3 regions of the Pseudarthrobacter sp. SL88 genome follow, and region 1 is predicted to be linked to each of the others. Evidence: riboswitches for the same ligand, from Rfam matches in the RefSeq annotation. Region 1 holds a riboswitch; each other region holds the start of a gene.
What was found. Region 1 has a riboswitch for S-adenosylmethionine ahead of OVA06_RS15265 (cobalamin-independent methionine synthase II family protein). Riboswitches for the same ligand answer to the same signal wherever they lie in the genome.
Positions count from the first base shown of each region.

Region 1 (5,394 bases):
GTCTGCGTCATCGGCATCTCGTCGTGCCGGACGCCGTCAACGTCGTAGGCCACGCACACCGGGATCTGTTCGATGCCGGTGAGCACGTCCAGTTTGGTGACGAAGTAGTCCGTGAAACCGTTGACGCGGGACGCGTGGCGGGCAAGAACGGCGTCGTACCAGCCGCAACGGCGGGGGCGCCCCGTGTTGACGCCGAACTCGCCGCCGGTCTTCTGCAGGTAAACGCCCATCTCATCAAACAGTTCGGTGGGGAACGGGCCTGCACCCACGCGGGTGGTGTAGGCCTTGATGATGCCGATTGAGCGGGAGATTCGGGTGGGGCCGATGCCCGAGCCCACGGATGCGCCGCCCGCGGTGGGGTTGGAGGAGGTGACGAACGGGTACGTGCCGTGGTCGACGTCGAGGAACGTTGCCTGGCCGCCTTCCATGAGCACTACCTTGCCCTCGTCCAGGGCAGTGTTCAGCACCAGGGTGCTGTCGATGACCAGCGGGCGGAGCCGCTCGGCGAAGGACAGGAAGTACTCCACGATCTCATCGACCACAACGCTGCGGCGGTTGTAGATCTTGACCAGGACCTCGTTCTTCTGGTGCAGCGAGCCCTCCACCTTCTGGCGAAGGATGGACTCGTCGAAGACGTCCTGGACGCGGATGCCCAGGCGGGCCACCTTGTCCATGTAGGCCGGGCCGATGCCGCGCCCGGTGGTGCCGATGGCGCGCTTGCCGAGGAAGCGTTCAGTGACTTTGTCCAGGACCTGGTGGTAGGGCGCCACGAGGTGGGCGTTTGCGGAAACGCGCAGCTTGGACGTATCGGCACCGCGTGCCTGCAGGCCTTCGATCTCCTGGAAGAGGGCCTCAAGGTTGACCACGCAGCCGTTGCCAATGATGGGGACGGCGTTGGGGCTGAGAATGCCTGCCGGAAGCAGCTTGAGTTCGTACTTTTCACCGCCTACGACGACGGTGTGCCCGGCGTTGTTGCCGCCGTTGGGCTTGACGACGTAGTCAACACGGCCGCCCAGCAGGTCGGTGGCCTTGCCTTTTCCTTCGTCGCCCCACTGGGCTCCTACGATCACAATTGCTGGCATGGGATCCTCCCCCATTCGTTCGGGCCGGCCGGGCGCCACAGCGTGGCGGTCCTGGTTCAGCGCCGTTCATGAGAATGCCCCGAGTGGACCGGCTTCCGCCGTTCCGCAGGCGGATTGGCGAACGCGTTGGCCCCGGGGCCCTTACCACCCAAGTTTAGCCGATAGTGCACTTTGTCCACTCGCTGGGACGTCCCGGTTCTTTACGCGCGGTAAAGAACCGGGACGTCCTGTCCTGCGGCGGTTATTCGTCGTCGGCCTCGCCCGCCGGGCGGGAGGTCTGCTCGGCGAGGGTGTCCCAGAAGGAGGTGTCGGCGTCGGCAATTGAACCGTCCGCGATGGCGGCGGCGGTTGACGTCAGCGTGGTAACCGTCTGCTTGATCAGGTAGCCGTTGCTGCGCTGTCCCAGCGCGTAGCCGTCGAGGTAATGGTCCGACATGCCGCGCATCTCGAAGAGCAGGGTGGCGATGCCGTATTCCACTGAGATGCCGTTGCGGCTGATGGTCTCGGCGCTGCCGCCCTGGTACTTGCCAAGGTGGCCCCATCCGGTGGAGTCAACATTGTCGAAGACCACGGCGCCGAGCTGCTTGGACCGTTCGACGACGGCGGGATCGGCGTTGGGGGTGGTGGGGTACAGGATGGAGCCGGACACCAGTTTGCCGTCCCTCTCTGCCCGGGTGCCCTGGTGGTGCAGGTCGATCATGTAGTCGACCCGGTATTTGCGCATCACGTTGTTGTGCAGGGCCTGGGTTTCCGGCTGGATCTTGGCCACGTGGTCCCGGTTCAGGTCCACGCCCTCGGCGTTGAAGCGGGTCATGTTGCGGTCACCCTTGGCGATGTAGTCCTCCAGGGAGAAGTTGACGTCACCCATGGCGCCGTCCGCGTTGAGCATCGGAACCACCAGGATGTTGACGCCTTTGAGGATGTCCGCCGATTTTCCGGTGCCGAGGTGCTTGACGAACTCCATGGCTCCCTCGGTAGTGAGCTGTTCGTTGCCGTGCTGCTGGGTCAAGTAGAGGATGGTGGGCTTGGCCGGGTCCGAGATGTACTTGACCAGGTGAATGTCGCGGCCCTTCACCGTTTTGCCGATGACCTCCAGTTCCATGGCAGGCTGCTTGGCGTCCTGGTCCTTCAGGAAAGAAACCATCTGGTCATAGGTGGCCAGCTTCGACGTGGTGATCTGGCCGTTGCCTCCGTAGTTGGGCCCCTCCCCCACAGCGATGGCTGGAGCAGGAGCGGCGACAACCGCCAGTGCAAGGGCCCCTGAAACGGCAAGGGTCCTAAAAGTAGCCAGGGATTTCTTCACGTGCGTTACCTCTTTCGAGTGCATTGAGTGCGTCCAGCCGCCATGTCCCCCATTGCGGGCTGTGACAACAGCCAACCAAGCTGATTGAAACCTGTCAATGGACTCAACGAATCCTGGTAAGCCTATGACTGCGCTCTCCCAGTAGCAGCCACGCCACATCGTGAAACCGATTTGCCCCGCTTCCGGCCGGTGGGCTTGAGTGGAACTGACCCATCCGGAGCGGCTGAGAGACCTGGCTCAGTGACGCCGCAGCAACCCGTACAGCAGGGAGTCCCCCTGCCCCGAAGGTGCTACTGCCAGGACCGATGGAAAGGAACTCCACCGTGCCCCAGAACACTGACCACATCCGCGCCACCCACGCAGGCTCATTGCCGAGGACGCCTGAACTCATTGCTGCGAACGCCGCCAAGGAAGCCGACGGAATTACGCCCGAATTCCTGGAACTCCTCGAAGCCTCCGTGGTTGACGTCGTCCAGCGCCAGAAGGACCTCGGCATCGACATTCCCAACGACGGTGAATACGGGCACACCATGGCCAACTCTGTTGACTACGGGGCGTGGTGGAACTACTCCTTCGCCCGGCTCGGCGGACTGGAGCCGACCGACGTGGACCGCTGGGCAGACTCCGAGGTCCGGCGATCGTCGCCCGGAAACGTCGTCCTCACATCATTCCCCGACCGGCGGGACCGCCAGCAGTTCAGCGAGGCCTACAACGACCCGTCGTCGGGAATCCTGGCCCACCGCAAGAGCGTCACCCAGCCAAAGATCGCAGGCCCCCTCACTTACACCGGGCAGGACCTGGTGGCCTCGGATGCCAACAACCTCAAGACGGGCTTGGCCGCCGCAGGGCTGACGGATGGCTTCGTAGCGTCTCTCTCCCCCGGCTCATGCGCCCGGGTGGCAAACGAGTATTACAAAACGGACGAGGAACTCGTCTACGCCTGTGCCGACGCCATGCGTGAGGAATACAAGGCCATTATCGACGCCGGCCTGACCGTCCAGCTCGATGACCCGTCCCTTGCCGAAAGCTGGGACCAGATCAACCCCGAACCGGCGCTGGAGGACTACCTGAAGTTCATCCAGCTGCGCGTGGAGGCCACCAACTGGGCGCTGCGGGACCTCCCGCAGGAACAGATCCGGCTGCACGTGTGCTGGGGCTCCTGGCACGGCCCGCACACCACTGACATCCCCTTCGCAGACATCCTCGGTTCCGTCCTGCAGGTCAACGCCGGCGCCTACTCCTTCGAGGCGGCAAACGTCCGCCACGAACATGAATGGCGGGTCTGGGAAGACACGAAACTCCCCGATGGCAAGCTGATCATTCCGGGCGTCGTCTCCCACGCCACCAATGTGGTGGAGCACCCGGACCTGGTGGCGGACAGGATTGTGCGATTCGCCGACGTAGTCGGCCGGGAAAATGTCATCGCCTCCACCGACTGCGGCCTGGGCGGGCGCGTCCACCCGCAGATCGCCTACGCGAAACTGGAAGCTCTGGGCGAAGGTGCACGCCGGGCCACGAAACGGCTCTGGTAGCCCGCCGCCGTGGAATCACGGGAAGGACGAAACCCCGGCTGTGCATCCGGTCACCGGAATACGCGCTACCGGCGTTTCGCTTCCCGCGGCTTGCTAAACTGGGGAAGGCCGGGTTGACCGGCCCACCCCAACACACCGCCGATGTCGAGTTGCGCCTTCACGCGCCCTCGTCCGCAGGCGGAAGCACCGCCAATCCCCGCAGGAGACCCAGCACCATATGACCGCCCTTGCACCAGAATCCCTCCACGAACAGCTCCTGAACCGCCGCTACGAGCCCAGCGTTGCCGCCGTCAACGAGCTGTGCGATTCCCTGCAAGACACCAGGCCGGGCACGGTGGTGCCTTACGTCGACCCCATTCACGACGTCGACGAATGCCGGATCATCAGCCTGTTCTCCAACATCGGCGAGGCGGACGGCTCCGGCTTCATCACTGCCGGAGACCAGGACGCTGCCACCCGCATGCTCGGCATCCAGTGGAAGCTGGGGCTGCGGCCCGAGTATGTCATGCCGTGGAACGTCCACCCCTGGCACGTCCCGGGCGAACCGAACGGCAAGTTCACCCCGGACCAGATCCAGGCCGGCCTCAAGCCGCTGCTCAAGTTCCTCGCCCTTGTCCCGCGCGCATCAGTCATCGTGGCGCACGGCACCGAAGCCAACCGCCTGGCCAACGCGCTCCTCAAGACCGAGGTCCCGCTGCTGTGGCGCCGCGGCCTGAAGACCTACAAGGTACGCTCCCTCAGCGGCCGCGCCTTCGCCGGTTCCCCTGCGCGCCAGGAAGAGTACCTCCAGGACATGCGCGTGGCCTACGCGGACGCCATGGCCCGTACGGGGCTGCAGAAGGCGGTCTGATCCCCTAAGGAGTACGACGGCGGGCGGTCACCTTTCCCAAAGAAAGGTGACCGCCCGCCGTCGTCATATGAAGGGGCCTCCGCCGCCTAGGGTTCCCTGGCTGAGCAAAGCGAAGCCAGGGAGGCGGCGGGGACCTACTTGCCCTCGATCGCGGCCTTGGCCCCGGGGTCGGAATCGTTGAGGAACTTTTCGATCCGCTCGGGTTCGTCAGCTTCACCGATGGCCGAAGAGGCCCGTCCCAGCGAGTAGAGCGCACGCAGGAAACCGCGGTTGGGCTCGTGCTCCCACGGGATGGGGCCCACGCCGCGCCAGCCGTTGCGGCGCAACGAGTCCAGCCCGCGGTGGTAGCCAACGCGCGCGTAGGCGTAGGAGTCGATGGTTCGTCCCTCCGCCCAAGCCTCCTCGGCAAGGATGGCCCACAGCAGCGACGACGTGGGGTTCTTCGCCACAAGGTCGACGGCCTCCTGGCCGAGCGCCAGGTGCTGGTAGATCTCAGATTCTGCCGGCAGGAGCGTGGGCTCAGGCCCCATCAGGTTCTTGCGGAACTCATCCGACATTTAGAAGGTCTTTCCGGCTGAACCGAGCTGCTTGGTGGCTTCCACAACGCGGGCGGCGAGGCCGGCTTCG
Region 1 covers NZ_JAPPRD010000001.1:3,385,700-3,391,093, forward strand. The annotation lists gene OVA06_RS15255 (adenylosuccinate synthase) at 1-1,082, opposite strand, end outside; gene OVA06_RS15260 (M14 family zinc carboxypeptidase) at 1,324-2,409, opposite strand; SAM riboswitch class I at 2,593-2,697, shown strand; gene OVA06_RS15265 (cobalamin-independent methionine synthase II family protein) at 2,709-3,917, shown strand; gene OVA06_RS15270 (uracil-DNA glycosylase) at 4,135-4,767, shown strand; gene OVA06_RS15275 (DUF3151 domain-containing protein) at 4,902-5,324, opposite strand; gene fbaA (class II fructose-bisphosphate aldolase) at 5,325-5,394, opposite strand, start outside.

Region 2 (5,394 bases), 3.3 Mb from region 1:
GGTAACTCATCAGCGGCCCAGCGCATCGTCGGAACCATCACCCTCACCGGGATTGTCCGGGGACCGTTCCTCAGTGCCAACCTTGGCTACTGGGTGGACCACGGCCTCCTGGGACGGGGCGTCGGCACGGCTGCTGTCCGGTTCGCGGCCGGGTACGCGCAGAGCGAGCTTGGCCTCCACCGCATCCAGGCCGCCACCCTGCTGCACAACGCGGCGTCACGGCGAATCCTGCGCCGGGCAGGGTTCGGTGAGATCGGGGTTGCCCCGGAGTACCTGAAAATCGCCGGAACATGGCAGGACCACCTGCTGCACCAGCTCATCCTGCCGCACGGACAGTAACCCGGGCAGCCAGCCCAGGCTCCCCGAACGCCGCAGCTAGGTAGGAATGATCTTGAAAAGGAACTTCGTCCGGACCATCGCCCACAGGAGCCCCAGGACCACGGCGTAGGCCGCCGTGTTGAGCAGCACATTCTCCTGCTGCAGGGCGGGGATGTTGGCCACCACAGCGATCAGCACCACGTGCATGATGAACACGTAGAGGGTGGCGCGCCCCAGGGGGATCAGGAACCAGCCCAACACCCGCTCGATGGGTTTCCAGTACGCAGTCAGCAGCGCGTAGGCAGCCACTACCAGGATCAGCACGTTGAGCAGCCTCCCCGGCGCCAGGTAGGTGCGGGCGAAGAGTGCGTCGTACATGACCCGGTACGCCGTGTCCGGAATAAGGGCGAGGCGGACGTCGAAGCCGTTGGCCAGGTAGGGGTTGCCCCAGGACAGGAACGCGAACAGCAGTGCGACGGCGGTGCATGCCACTACCAGCCAGGTCCTGGCAGACAGCCACGCCACAATGGTCCGCCGGTGGTAGCCGGCCACGAGGCCGATGACGAACAGCACCTGCCAGACAAGCAGAGGGAACGAATCCTCGAACTGCGACGGCAAGAGCCGGAAGCGTGTGATGGAGCCGACGGCGTAGAGCCCAAGCGTTGCGGCCAGCACCCAGACGGCCTTCCCACGGCTGAGCGCGGCGAGGACCAGCGGGCTGACCAGCAGCAGCACCACGTACAGGCCCATGACGTTGAACTGCCAGGGGCCGAACTGCAGCAGGAGGACGGCAGGCAGCACCTGCGGCGGCACCGGGAACTGGAAGAGGGATTCCATCCCCGCATAGAGGTCGTAGGTACGGCCGGCCCCCTGGTGCCCGGCCCCTCCGGTCCCCTGGTCCACGAAGGTGGTGAGGGCCTCGGTCCGGAAAATGGGAAGCAAGGACACCAGGAAGACGCCAACCAGGACCACCAGCGCCGTCAGGTACAGCTTGCCGGCGCGGCGGGATGTCAGGTCCAGCACGGTGCCAAAATCCTCGCGGACGCGGGGCCCGTAGACCATGCCCACCACCAGCCCGGAGAACAACACGAACAGTTCGGCGCCGCTGACGAAGCCCACTGCCTCCTGGGTCAGCAGCTGGAACAGCGATGTCATGCCCAGGTGGTTGACCACCACGAAGACAATGGCCATGCCGCGGAGCAGGTCCACCCGGGAATCCCGTTTGGAGGGGTCGCCGTAGCCCCATGCCGTGGCGGCGTTAACCCTGCGGGGAATCTGCCACAGTGCCGCCAACAGGAGGATCAGCGCCGCTCCCACAGTCCAGGCCGCGGCGCCCGTCAGTGTGTTGGCCCGTTCATAGCTGCCGCCGGCGCCAACCTCCGTGACGGGTCCGGTCACCATTGACGAATCCTTCAGCCGGGCGTGGGCAGCCGCGGCTACGGTGGAGTTGCCGGTCAGCAACCAGCTGATGCTCGCTACACCCGTGTCCCGGGTGCTGGTCCTTTCGTCCCACACCACCATGGCGGTCTTCGGGAAGTTGGTGGACGTGGCGGCCCCCACCACCTGGTCGAACCAGCCGGCCTTGACGTCCACCTCGGAGGCGCCGCCGGCTGCGGGGCTGTAGAAGGCAGCGGTCTGCAGCATGAACGGCTTGCTGCGGCCGGCTGAATAGTCCCTGTAGAAGTTTTCCCCGCCGGAGGCGGTGAGCATCTCCTGGAGCTCGCCTGCCCGCGGCACCGTGTTCACCGCCGCCCCGCCGGCCGTATCGTCGTGGAAAGCGGTCAGGCCCACCCAGTCCACGGCGTCATCGCCGGGATAGTAGGGTTCGTAGGCGCTGTCCGCCCCGTCCCACGTTCCGTCATCGTTGGTGTCCAGCAAAGCGAAGCCCCCGCTGCCGGGAGCGGGCGCATTCCGGCTCCGGGCGAAGGGATAGTCCTTGCCAAGGTACGGCTCCCACACCATCAGCGGGCCGCCGTCGGACGTCTTGAAGGCGGCGGACACGGCACGGAAGGCGTTGCGGTACGCACCGGGCTGCTGGCCCCATTCCACCCAGCTGGCATTCATGTCCGGGGCAAAACGGATCAGCACCTGCCCGGTGAAACCCGATGTCAGCCGCCGCACTTCCCCGGCAAAGGACGCTGCGGCAGCTTCATCAATCTGGTCGAGCGGCACAGTGGGCTTCACAGTGAACATCGCATGCGAACCCTGGAGTGACGCCTGCTCCAGGAAGCCCCGGAGGTTGTTCTGCTCCGAGGGGCGGTACGGCAGGGCGAGGTCGTGGCCGTAGGCGGCGGGAGATGCTCCAAGCCGTTCGGCGAAACCGGCAGCGGAATCTTCACCCCACTCCAGCACCGCCCCCAGCAGGGGTTTTCCCTCGTCCGGGTTAAGGTCGGCGGCGCTGGCGGCGCCTGCGGACAGCACCACGGCACTCGCTGCCAGAAGCACAACGGCAAGGAATGTCCACACCCTCGACGCGCCCGCGCGGAACGATTGGACCGAAGGTTTGGTGCGTCGTCGCGCGGATGTACGCATGCTCATGGAACCCCCCGGTGCCGAAGACCTGATGGGGCAGCGGCCCCACCTGTACTTTATCGGTCGAAGCCCGCCGGGAATGCATGCAGGAAGCAGCGTAAAACCCGCCCACCTGCGGCAATGCCGCCGTCGGGCGCTGTCCGGAAAGCGCCCGGCACGCCTGTGACCCTGTGTTTCCGGTTCAGTTACGGAAGATGACGACGGCGGCGGTGCGGCTCCCGGCGGCAGGTGTTACGTTTTTGGGGAGTAATGAGTACCGGCGCCAAGCCCTGACTGGCCGGTCGGCAACCCTCCTTCCACGGCGGGGTGCCTCAGGTGAATACTCGGCATATCGACCGATTCGAGCTGCAAGCGTGAGAGAAGGAGATCCGTCATGTCTGACGCACCTGTCCCTGAAGAGAAATTGTCCTACCGCCTGATCAGCGGCCCGGACGACCGCGCCTTTTGCGAGCGGATCTCGGCTGCCCTGGCGGAAGGGTACGTGCTGCACGGCAGCCCGGCAGTGACCTTCAACGGCAGCAGCGTCATCGTAGCCCAGGCCGTGGTGCTCCCGGCAGCCATCGCCTCCGCGGACGCCGCCGTTGCCACCGCTGTGGACCACCTGGAATCCGCCACTGAAGAACCCGAATTCGACGGCGAGGGCCATGCATGAGCTACGCAGGAGACCTGACACCCCAGGAGGCCTGGGCCAAACTGGAGCAGGGCGCCATCCTGGTGGATGTCCGCACTGAGGGCGAATGGGCGCACATTGGCATCCCGGACACCAAGGCCACGGACAACGATCCCCTGTTCATCCAGTGGACGTTTCCGGGCGGCATTCCCAACCCGGAATTCATAACCGACCTTGAGCAGCAGGGCCCGGAGAACCGCGGCACCGAACTGCTGTTCCTGTGCCGCTCCGGGCAGCGCTCCATCGCGGCGGCCACAGCGGCAACCCGGGCGGGCTTCATCTCCTACAACGTCCTGGAAGGCTTCGAAGGCGAACCGGACCGTTACGGCGAACGTACCGTCAACGGCTGGAAGAACCGCGGCCTGCCCACCAACCTCGGAAAGAACTAAGTGACCTTCAACGAAGATGCCGCCGGCTGGAGCCCTGACACCCAGGCCGTCCGCGGCGGACTGGACCGCACCAACTTCCAGGAAACGTCCGAGGCGATTTTCCTCAACTCCGGGTTCGTGTACGAGTCCGCCGCCGCTGCCGAACGCGCCTTCACCGGCGAAGACGAACGCTTCGTCTACTCCCGCTACGGCAACCCCTCGGTGGCCACGTTCCAGGAACGCCTCCGCCTGCTGGAGGGCACCGAGGCATGCTTTGCGACGGCGTCCGGCATGTCCGCCGTCTTCACGGCCCTCGGCGCGTTGCTGGCTGCCGGGGACCGGGTAGTGGCTGCCCGCTCGCTGTTCGGCTCCTGCTTCGTGATCCTCAACGAAATCCTGCCGCGGTGGGGCGTGGAGACCGTCTTCGTCGACGGCCCTGACCTGGACCAGTGGCGGTCCGCCCTGTCAGAGCCCACCACCGCTGTCTTCTTCGAGTCTCCTTCCAATCCCATGCAGGAAATCGTGGACATCGCGGCGGTCAGCGAACTTGCGCACGCGGCGGGTGCCACGGTGGTGGTGGACAACGTCTTCGCCACTCCGCTGCTGCAGCGCTGCGGCCAGCTGGGGGCGGACGTGATTGTGTACTCCGGCACCAAACACATCGATGGCCAGGGCCGGGTGCTGGGCGGGGCCATCCTGGGTACCAAGGAATTCATTGACGGTCCCGTGAAGCAACTGATGCGCCATACCGGGCCCGCCCTGTCCGCGTTCAACGCCTGGGTGCTCACCAAGGGCCTGGAGACCATGGGACTGCGCGTCAACCACTCCTCGGCCACGGCGCTGCGGCTCGCGGAATGGTTGGAGCAGCAGCCCGCCGTCAGCTGGGTGAAGTATCCGCTCCTGAAGTCCCACCCGCAGTACGGGCTCGCGGCCAAGCAGATGAAGGCCGGCGGCACGGTACTCACCCTTGAGCTGGCACCGTCGGGCGGCCGCTCCGGCAAGGAGGCCGCCTTCGCACTCCTGGACGCGCTGCGGGTCATCGACATCTCCAACAACCTGGGCGATTCCAAGTCCCTCATCACGCACCCGGCCACCACCACGCACCGGGCCATGGGTCCGGAGGGCAGGGCTGCGATTGGCCTGACCGACGGGGTTGTGCGCCTGTCCGTGGGGCTTGAGGACGCCGAGGACCTCATCGGCGACCTGGAACAGGCCCTCAAACAGATCTAGCCTGTTTCCGCGGCGGCGACGCTGGTCCGGACACGGATGGCGTCGCCGGCGGTGTGCCCAGCCTTGATGCCAGTGGGGGCAGGCTTTCCGGCAGAGCGGGTTAGGACTGCCGCACCCGCAGCAACTCAGGCGCCGTATTCGCCTCCGAAACCTTGAGGGTATCCCGCATGGTCACGTTGACAGCGTGCTTCACCACCGCACCGAAGCCGAAGTCCCCGGGCTGGCCTGCCAGTGCCTTTTCCCGCACCTGGCGCTGCTCAGCCGAGCCCGTGCCGC
Region 2 covers NZ_JAPPRD010000001.1:83,494-88,887, reverse strand. The annotation lists gene OVA06_RS00360 (GNAT family N-acetyltransferase) at 1-339, shown strand, start outside; gene opgC (OpgC domain-containing protein) at 376-2,856, opposite strand; SAM riboswitch class IV at 3,096-3,210, shown strand; gene OVA06_RS00350 (DUF1737 domain-containing protein) at 3,224-3,502, shown strand; gene OVA06_RS00345 (rhodanese-like domain-containing protein) at 3,499-3,909, shown strand; gene OVA06_RS00340 (O-succinylhomoserine sulfhydrylase) at 3,910-5,118, shown strand; gene OVA06_RS00335 (glutamate--cysteine ligase 2) at 5,219-5,394, opposite strand, start outside.
Region 2: it holds a riboswitch for S-adenosylmethionine, as region 1 does, so the genes downstream of both, OVA06_RS00350 (DUF1737 domain-containing protein) here and OVA06_RS15265 (cobalamin-independent methionine synthase II family protein) in region 1, are expected to answer to the same signal.

Region 3 (5,394 bases), 380 kb from region 1:
GGTTTTCGCGGAGGTTGGTGCCTTCGTATCCGGTGCGGTACACGCCGCGGTCCTGCAGGCGCGGGACCAGTTCGTTGACAATGTCGTCCAGCCCGCCGGGAACGATCCAGGGAGTGATGTTGAAGCCGTCCACAGCTCCGGTGTGGGCGTATTCGGCGAGCTTGTCGGCGATGCCGTCGTAGGAACCCACCAGGCCGCGGCCGTTGAGCCGGGACCGTGCGGCGACGAACTGGCGGATGGACTGGCCCTTCTCCTTGGCCTCGGCGCGCCACTGGGCTGCGAGTTCCTTGGCGCTTGCACCGTGGAAGGCGTTGCCGCGGGTGGGGTTGGTGACGTCCACAATGGGGTCCGTTTCGGGAAGGGGCCCGTCGGGGTCGTACTCGGTGAGGGTCCGGCCCCAGAACTGCTCCAGGTACGCGATGGCGGTCTCCGGGCCAACCTGCTGTTCGCGGACCCATTGGTGCTTCTCCTCGGCCTCGGCCTCAGTGGCGCCGAGGATGAACTCCTGGCCGGGGAAGATCTTCACGTCGTCGGCCGGGCGGCCGGCCTTGAGGGTGCGCGCCACGATGTCCTCGCGGAACCTCTTGGCATCTTCAAGCTCGGCATGCCGGGAGAAGATCACGTCGGCGTTCCGGACGGCGAAGTCCCGCCCGTCCGGAGAGTCGCCGGCCTGGAACAGGACCGGGTGGTGCTGCGAGGAGCGCGGCAGGCGGCCGGTGATCTCGACGTCGAAACTTGCGTCCGTGCGCCGGACCGGAGTGATGCTGCCTTCTTCGAGCCAGCGCCCGGCGTCCCGGGACCCGGCGATTGCGCCGTCGGCCCAGGAATCCCAGATCGCTTTGGCCGTCTGGACGAAGGCCTCGGCCCGGATGTAGCGGTCCTCGTGCTTGAGGAACCCGCCGCGCCGGAAGTTGGCACCGGTCCAGGCGTTGTCCGTGGTGACGATGTTCCAGGCCGCCCGCCCGCCGGAGAGCAGGTCCAGGCTGGCCAGGCGGTGCGCCAGGTCTGCGGGGTCGTTATAGGTGGTGTTCTGGGTGGCTACCAGGCCGATGTTGGTGGTGACGGCGGCCAGGGCCGCGAGGGCTGTCTGGGCATCGGGGCGGCCGGCGACGTCGAGGTCGTGGATGCGTCCCAGGTGCTCACGCAGGCGCAGTCCCTCGCCGAGGAAGAACGCGGTGAAGAGGCCGCGCTCCGCCGTCTGGGCCACCCGGCGGAAGGACTCAAAGTCGGTTTGGGATCCACTCTCCGGGGTCTTCCAGACGGTGGTGTGGTTGACGCCCTGGAAGAAGACGCCGAACTGGATCTGGCCGTTGCCGGCGGTGCGGTGGTGCGTGCTCATGATGCTCTCTTTCAGGCCGCGGCGTAGCGGTTGGCGGGGCGGGGAAGGCCGAAGGATTCGCGCAGGGTGGTTCCGGTGCGCGGCGCGGCCACACCGGCGCGGTGCAGTTCCGGCAGGACCTGTGCGGCCAGCTCGGGCACGTCGATGTCCAGGACGGCGGGGTGGAGCCGGACCCCGTCTGCTGCGCGGAACAGTTCAACCAGCAGCTCGACGAGCCCTGCCGCACTGCCGGCGTACCGGGCGCCGCGCCGCCAGGGTTCGTACGCATCAAGCTCCGCGAGGCGCTCCGCCGCGGACTGGCCGCGGGAGTCGAGGACGACGTCGAGCTCCACCAGGGTGCGCGGGGTTCCGGCCGCTGCCGACGCCGTTGCCGCGGCCGCCAGTCCGTCCACCGAAGCGGCGGCGGCGAGCGCCACGTCGGCTTCGACGGCAGGGATCAGGTCCGCCGGTGCGAAAACCACCAGCTGGCCCTGCAGCGGGCGGGGGATGATGGACGGGCCCTTCACGGAGAATCTGTCACCGTCGAAGTCGGCGTAGTGGAGCTTGTCCCGGTCCAGGTAGCGGCCGGTGGCTGCGTCCCGGATGACAGCGCCGTCTTCCCAAGAATCCCAGAGCCGGCGGCCGGCCTCCACCACGTCTGCTGCCTCGGCCAGGACATCGGCTTCGGCGAGTGCCTGGCGGCCCACGGACCGTGCCTCGGCGGGTTCGTTGGCGGCGCTGACCAGCCAGCCTGCCCGGCCGTGGGAGGAATAGTCCAGGCTGGCCAGCTGCGTGGCCACATGGAACGGCTCGGTGAACAGCGTTCCCGCCTCGGGGACCAGTCCGAGGGACCGGGTCAGCGGGGCCGCGAAGGCCGCACGCTGCACGGCGTCGATCCGGCCGGCGATGCCGGTGCTGCCCGCATCCAGGACGCGGGAATCGCGGAAAGTGGCCAGGTGGAAGCCTGCGATATCCGCGGCCTGGGCGGTTTCCCGGATCCGGCCGCCGCCAAGCAGGGCACCAGGAAGGTGGGACGCGCGGCGCCACGCGGCCGGGTGGGCGCCGTCGCCGTCGAGCTCGAGCGCCACGATTTTGGAGCGCAGTTCAGGTACCGGTGTTGAAGCCATGGTTTCCTTCTTCAGGGCCGCAGCGCGGCCGGGACGACATTCACTTGCCGCGGTGCGGCCAGGTCTGTTTCCGGAGCACCCCGCCACAAAATGCCTGAGGGTTGCCGCAGCACCAGCCGGTCCTTGGCGTGCTGACTCTTGACCTATGGCTTGAATGTAGGAGCCGGTCCAATGCGTTGACAAACGCGGTTGTCGCGCGGCGTCAACGCAGGAAATCCCGCGTCAAACAGCGGCTTTTGGCGTCATCTTTACCCTTCCGCCCACCACCGGAAACGGGCTCCGTGACGGCCTGTTTCCCCCGGTTGAGCCCGGTGACAGGGCCGCTTGGGACAGGGTGGGCCGGCTCGTAGGGTCATGCCATGCCTACCGCTTCCCGCGTCCCCCTGTCAGTACTCGATCTCAGTCCAGTCCCTGCCGGGCAGTCGGCCGGCGACGCGCTGCACAACAGCATTGACCTTGCTGTAGCCGCCGAGGACCTTGGCTACCACCGCTTCTGGCTGGCCGAGCACCACCTGAACCCCGGCGTCGCAGGTTCCGCCCCGCACGTGCTGTCCGCCCTGGTTGCCGCGGCCACCCGGACCATCCGGGTGGGCACCGCAGCCACCATCCTGGGCAACTACCGGCCGCTGCAGGTGGCGGAGAACATCGGCACCCTCGCGGCCGTGTACCCGGACCGGCTGGACCTGGGGTTCGGACGGTCGGGGCAGCCCAGCACGCCGGCCGCGGATTCAACGGATGCTGGACGGACGACGCCGGAGCCCGCCGCCGTCGACGGCTCCGCTGCGGGTGGTACGCATGCGGACGGCGCCGTGCACGCCGCAGGCCCGGGCGGCGCGGTCGCTGCGGCGGAGCCGGACGAGGGAACCCGGGTGGTGGACGGGCTCCTGGTCCCGGCCGCCCGGCGGCTCTTCAACTCCGTCCTCCCGCGGAAATTCCGCCTCCAGGCCGAACTCCTGGGCCGCGAACCCGGCGACGCGGACAACTTCGAAAGCGACGTCCAGGACGTGATCGGGTTCTTCACCGGGGGCTACCGGACCCGGCATGGCGAGGAGATCACAGTAACTCCGGCACGGGGCACCGCGCCCCAGTTCTGGATCCATGGTTCAACCGCCGGCCCCAGCGCCCGCCTGGCCGGGAAACTCGGCCTGCCGTTCGGGGCGAACTACCACGTCTCCCCTGCTACCGTGCTGGACTCGGTGGCCGAATACCGGGCCCATTTCAAGCCCTCGGCCGCGCTGGCGGAGCCATACGTCACCGTCTCCGCGGACGTCCTGGTGGCCGACGACGGGACGTCCGCCCGCGCCCTTGGTGCCGGCTATGCCGCGTGGGTGCACAGCATCCGCACCGGCCACGGGGCCATCCCCTACCCTGCACCCCGTGACGGCGGCCGCCTGGATGCACAGGCAGCCGCACCCGGAACGGGCGCACCGGATCTTGTCCGGGACCGGGTGGAGACACGGTTCGTGGGCGGCCCGGCGCAGGTGGCCGACCAGCTGCGCGCCCTCCAGCACGCCACCGGCGCCCGGGAGCTGCTGATTACCACCATTGCCCACAGCCACAACCACCGCGTGCGCTCCTACGAGCTGCTGGCCGCCGAGTGGGGACTGTCCTGAAGTTTGTCCCATCACCATCCGCACAAGAGAAGGAAGAACCATGACCACTGAAACCGAAACAGACACGCAACTCGTCACGGCCGCAGAAGCCGCCCAACTGATTGCCGGCGGTGCACTGCTGGTTGACGTCCGCAGCGATGCCGGACGCAACAGCACCGGCGCAATCCCCGGAGCGCTGGTGGTGGACCGCGGGCGTGTGGAGGAAGATTTCGGCCCCCAGTCGGAGGAACGCCTGGCGCAGGTTGAAGGCACGGACCAGAACATCGTGGTGTTCTGCGGATCCGTGAACGGCTCCGGCCCGGTTGCACGGAAGCTTGAGCTGCTCGGTTACGCCAACGCGGTGCACGTCGACGGCGGTTTCCCCGCCCTGCGTGACGCCGGTGTGCCCGCCACCGGTCCCGTCGACGCCGCCGGCAACTAAGCGTCCGTCCGTTCCCCGGCTCCCCGGGCCGGGGAACCGGCTCGCCGGACACCGGCCCCTGCCGCGACCGGCGCCGCCGGCCGGGCACCTGGCGCGCCGGACACCGACGCAGCAGGCACCGGGGCGAGGGCCGCCGTCGTACTTTCCTTTCCGGACCGTGCCACGGCGGCCCTCGCCTTTCGTGCGGAAACAGCGATCCGCACGGCGTCCGCCGTTCCGGCCAGCAGGGCGGCGGCCAGCAACGCGCAGCACAGCACGATGCCCTGGTGGAAGGCTTCCCGGGCATTGCCGCCGGAGGCACCCTCGCCGAGGAACATGCCCGCGGCCGCGGCGGAGCAGAGTGCCGCGGAGAAGCGCTGGCTAAGCTGGTAGAACCCCGCAGCCACCCCCGCTGCCCCTTGCGGCGCATGGGCCAGCGTGAGTGCTTGGTTGGGCGCCACCACAAGCCCTGTGGCCACGCCCTGCAGGAGGCCCACCCCTGCGACAATGGCTGCGGCAGCACCGGCGTCGAACCCCTGGACCGCCCAGTCCTTTGCCGGGAGGCAGGCCAACGCCGCGGCGATGGCAGCCACTATTCCGGTCCGGCCGTACCGGCCAACGAACCTCCAGCTGAGGCTGGAGGCCAGCAGCATTCCGGCGGCCTGCGGTGCCAGGATCGCTGCGGCGGCCAGCGGCGGCAGGCCCGTTCCGGACAGGAAGTACAGCGAGGTCACTGCCGCCATGGCCGCTCCGACGCCGAACTGGCACAGCGCCACCACCGTGCCCAGGAGATACCCGGGCGACGTCACCAGCGCCGGGCTGAGCAGCGGGGTGCGGCCGCGCCGGTGATAGGAAAACTCCCATGCCGCGAAAGCCAGCACTGCGGCGGCGCCCACTCCCATCCACACGACGGCCACCGGTGCCGGGCCGTAGATG
Region 3 covers NZ_JAPPRD010000001.1:3,765,931-3,771,324, forward strand. The annotation lists gene OVA06_RS17080 (NtaA/DmoA family FMN-dependent monooxygenase) at 1-1,339, opposite strand, end outside; gene OVA06_RS17085 (LLM class flavin-dependent oxidoreductase) at 1,351-2,445, opposite strand; SAM riboswitch class IV at 2,481-2,589, opposite strand; gene OVA06_RS17090 (LLM class flavin-dependent oxidoreductase) at 2,805-4,058, shown strand; gene OVA06_RS17095 (rhodanese-like domain-containing protein) at 4,099-4,479, shown strand; gene OVA06_RS17100 (MFS transporter) at 4,476-5,394, opposite strand, start outside.
Region 3: it holds a riboswitch for S-adenosylmethionine, as region 1 does, so the genes downstream of both, OVA06_RS17085 (LLM class flavin-dependent oxidoreductase) here and OVA06_RS15265 (cobalamin-independent methionine synthase II family protein) in region 1, are expected to answer to the same signal.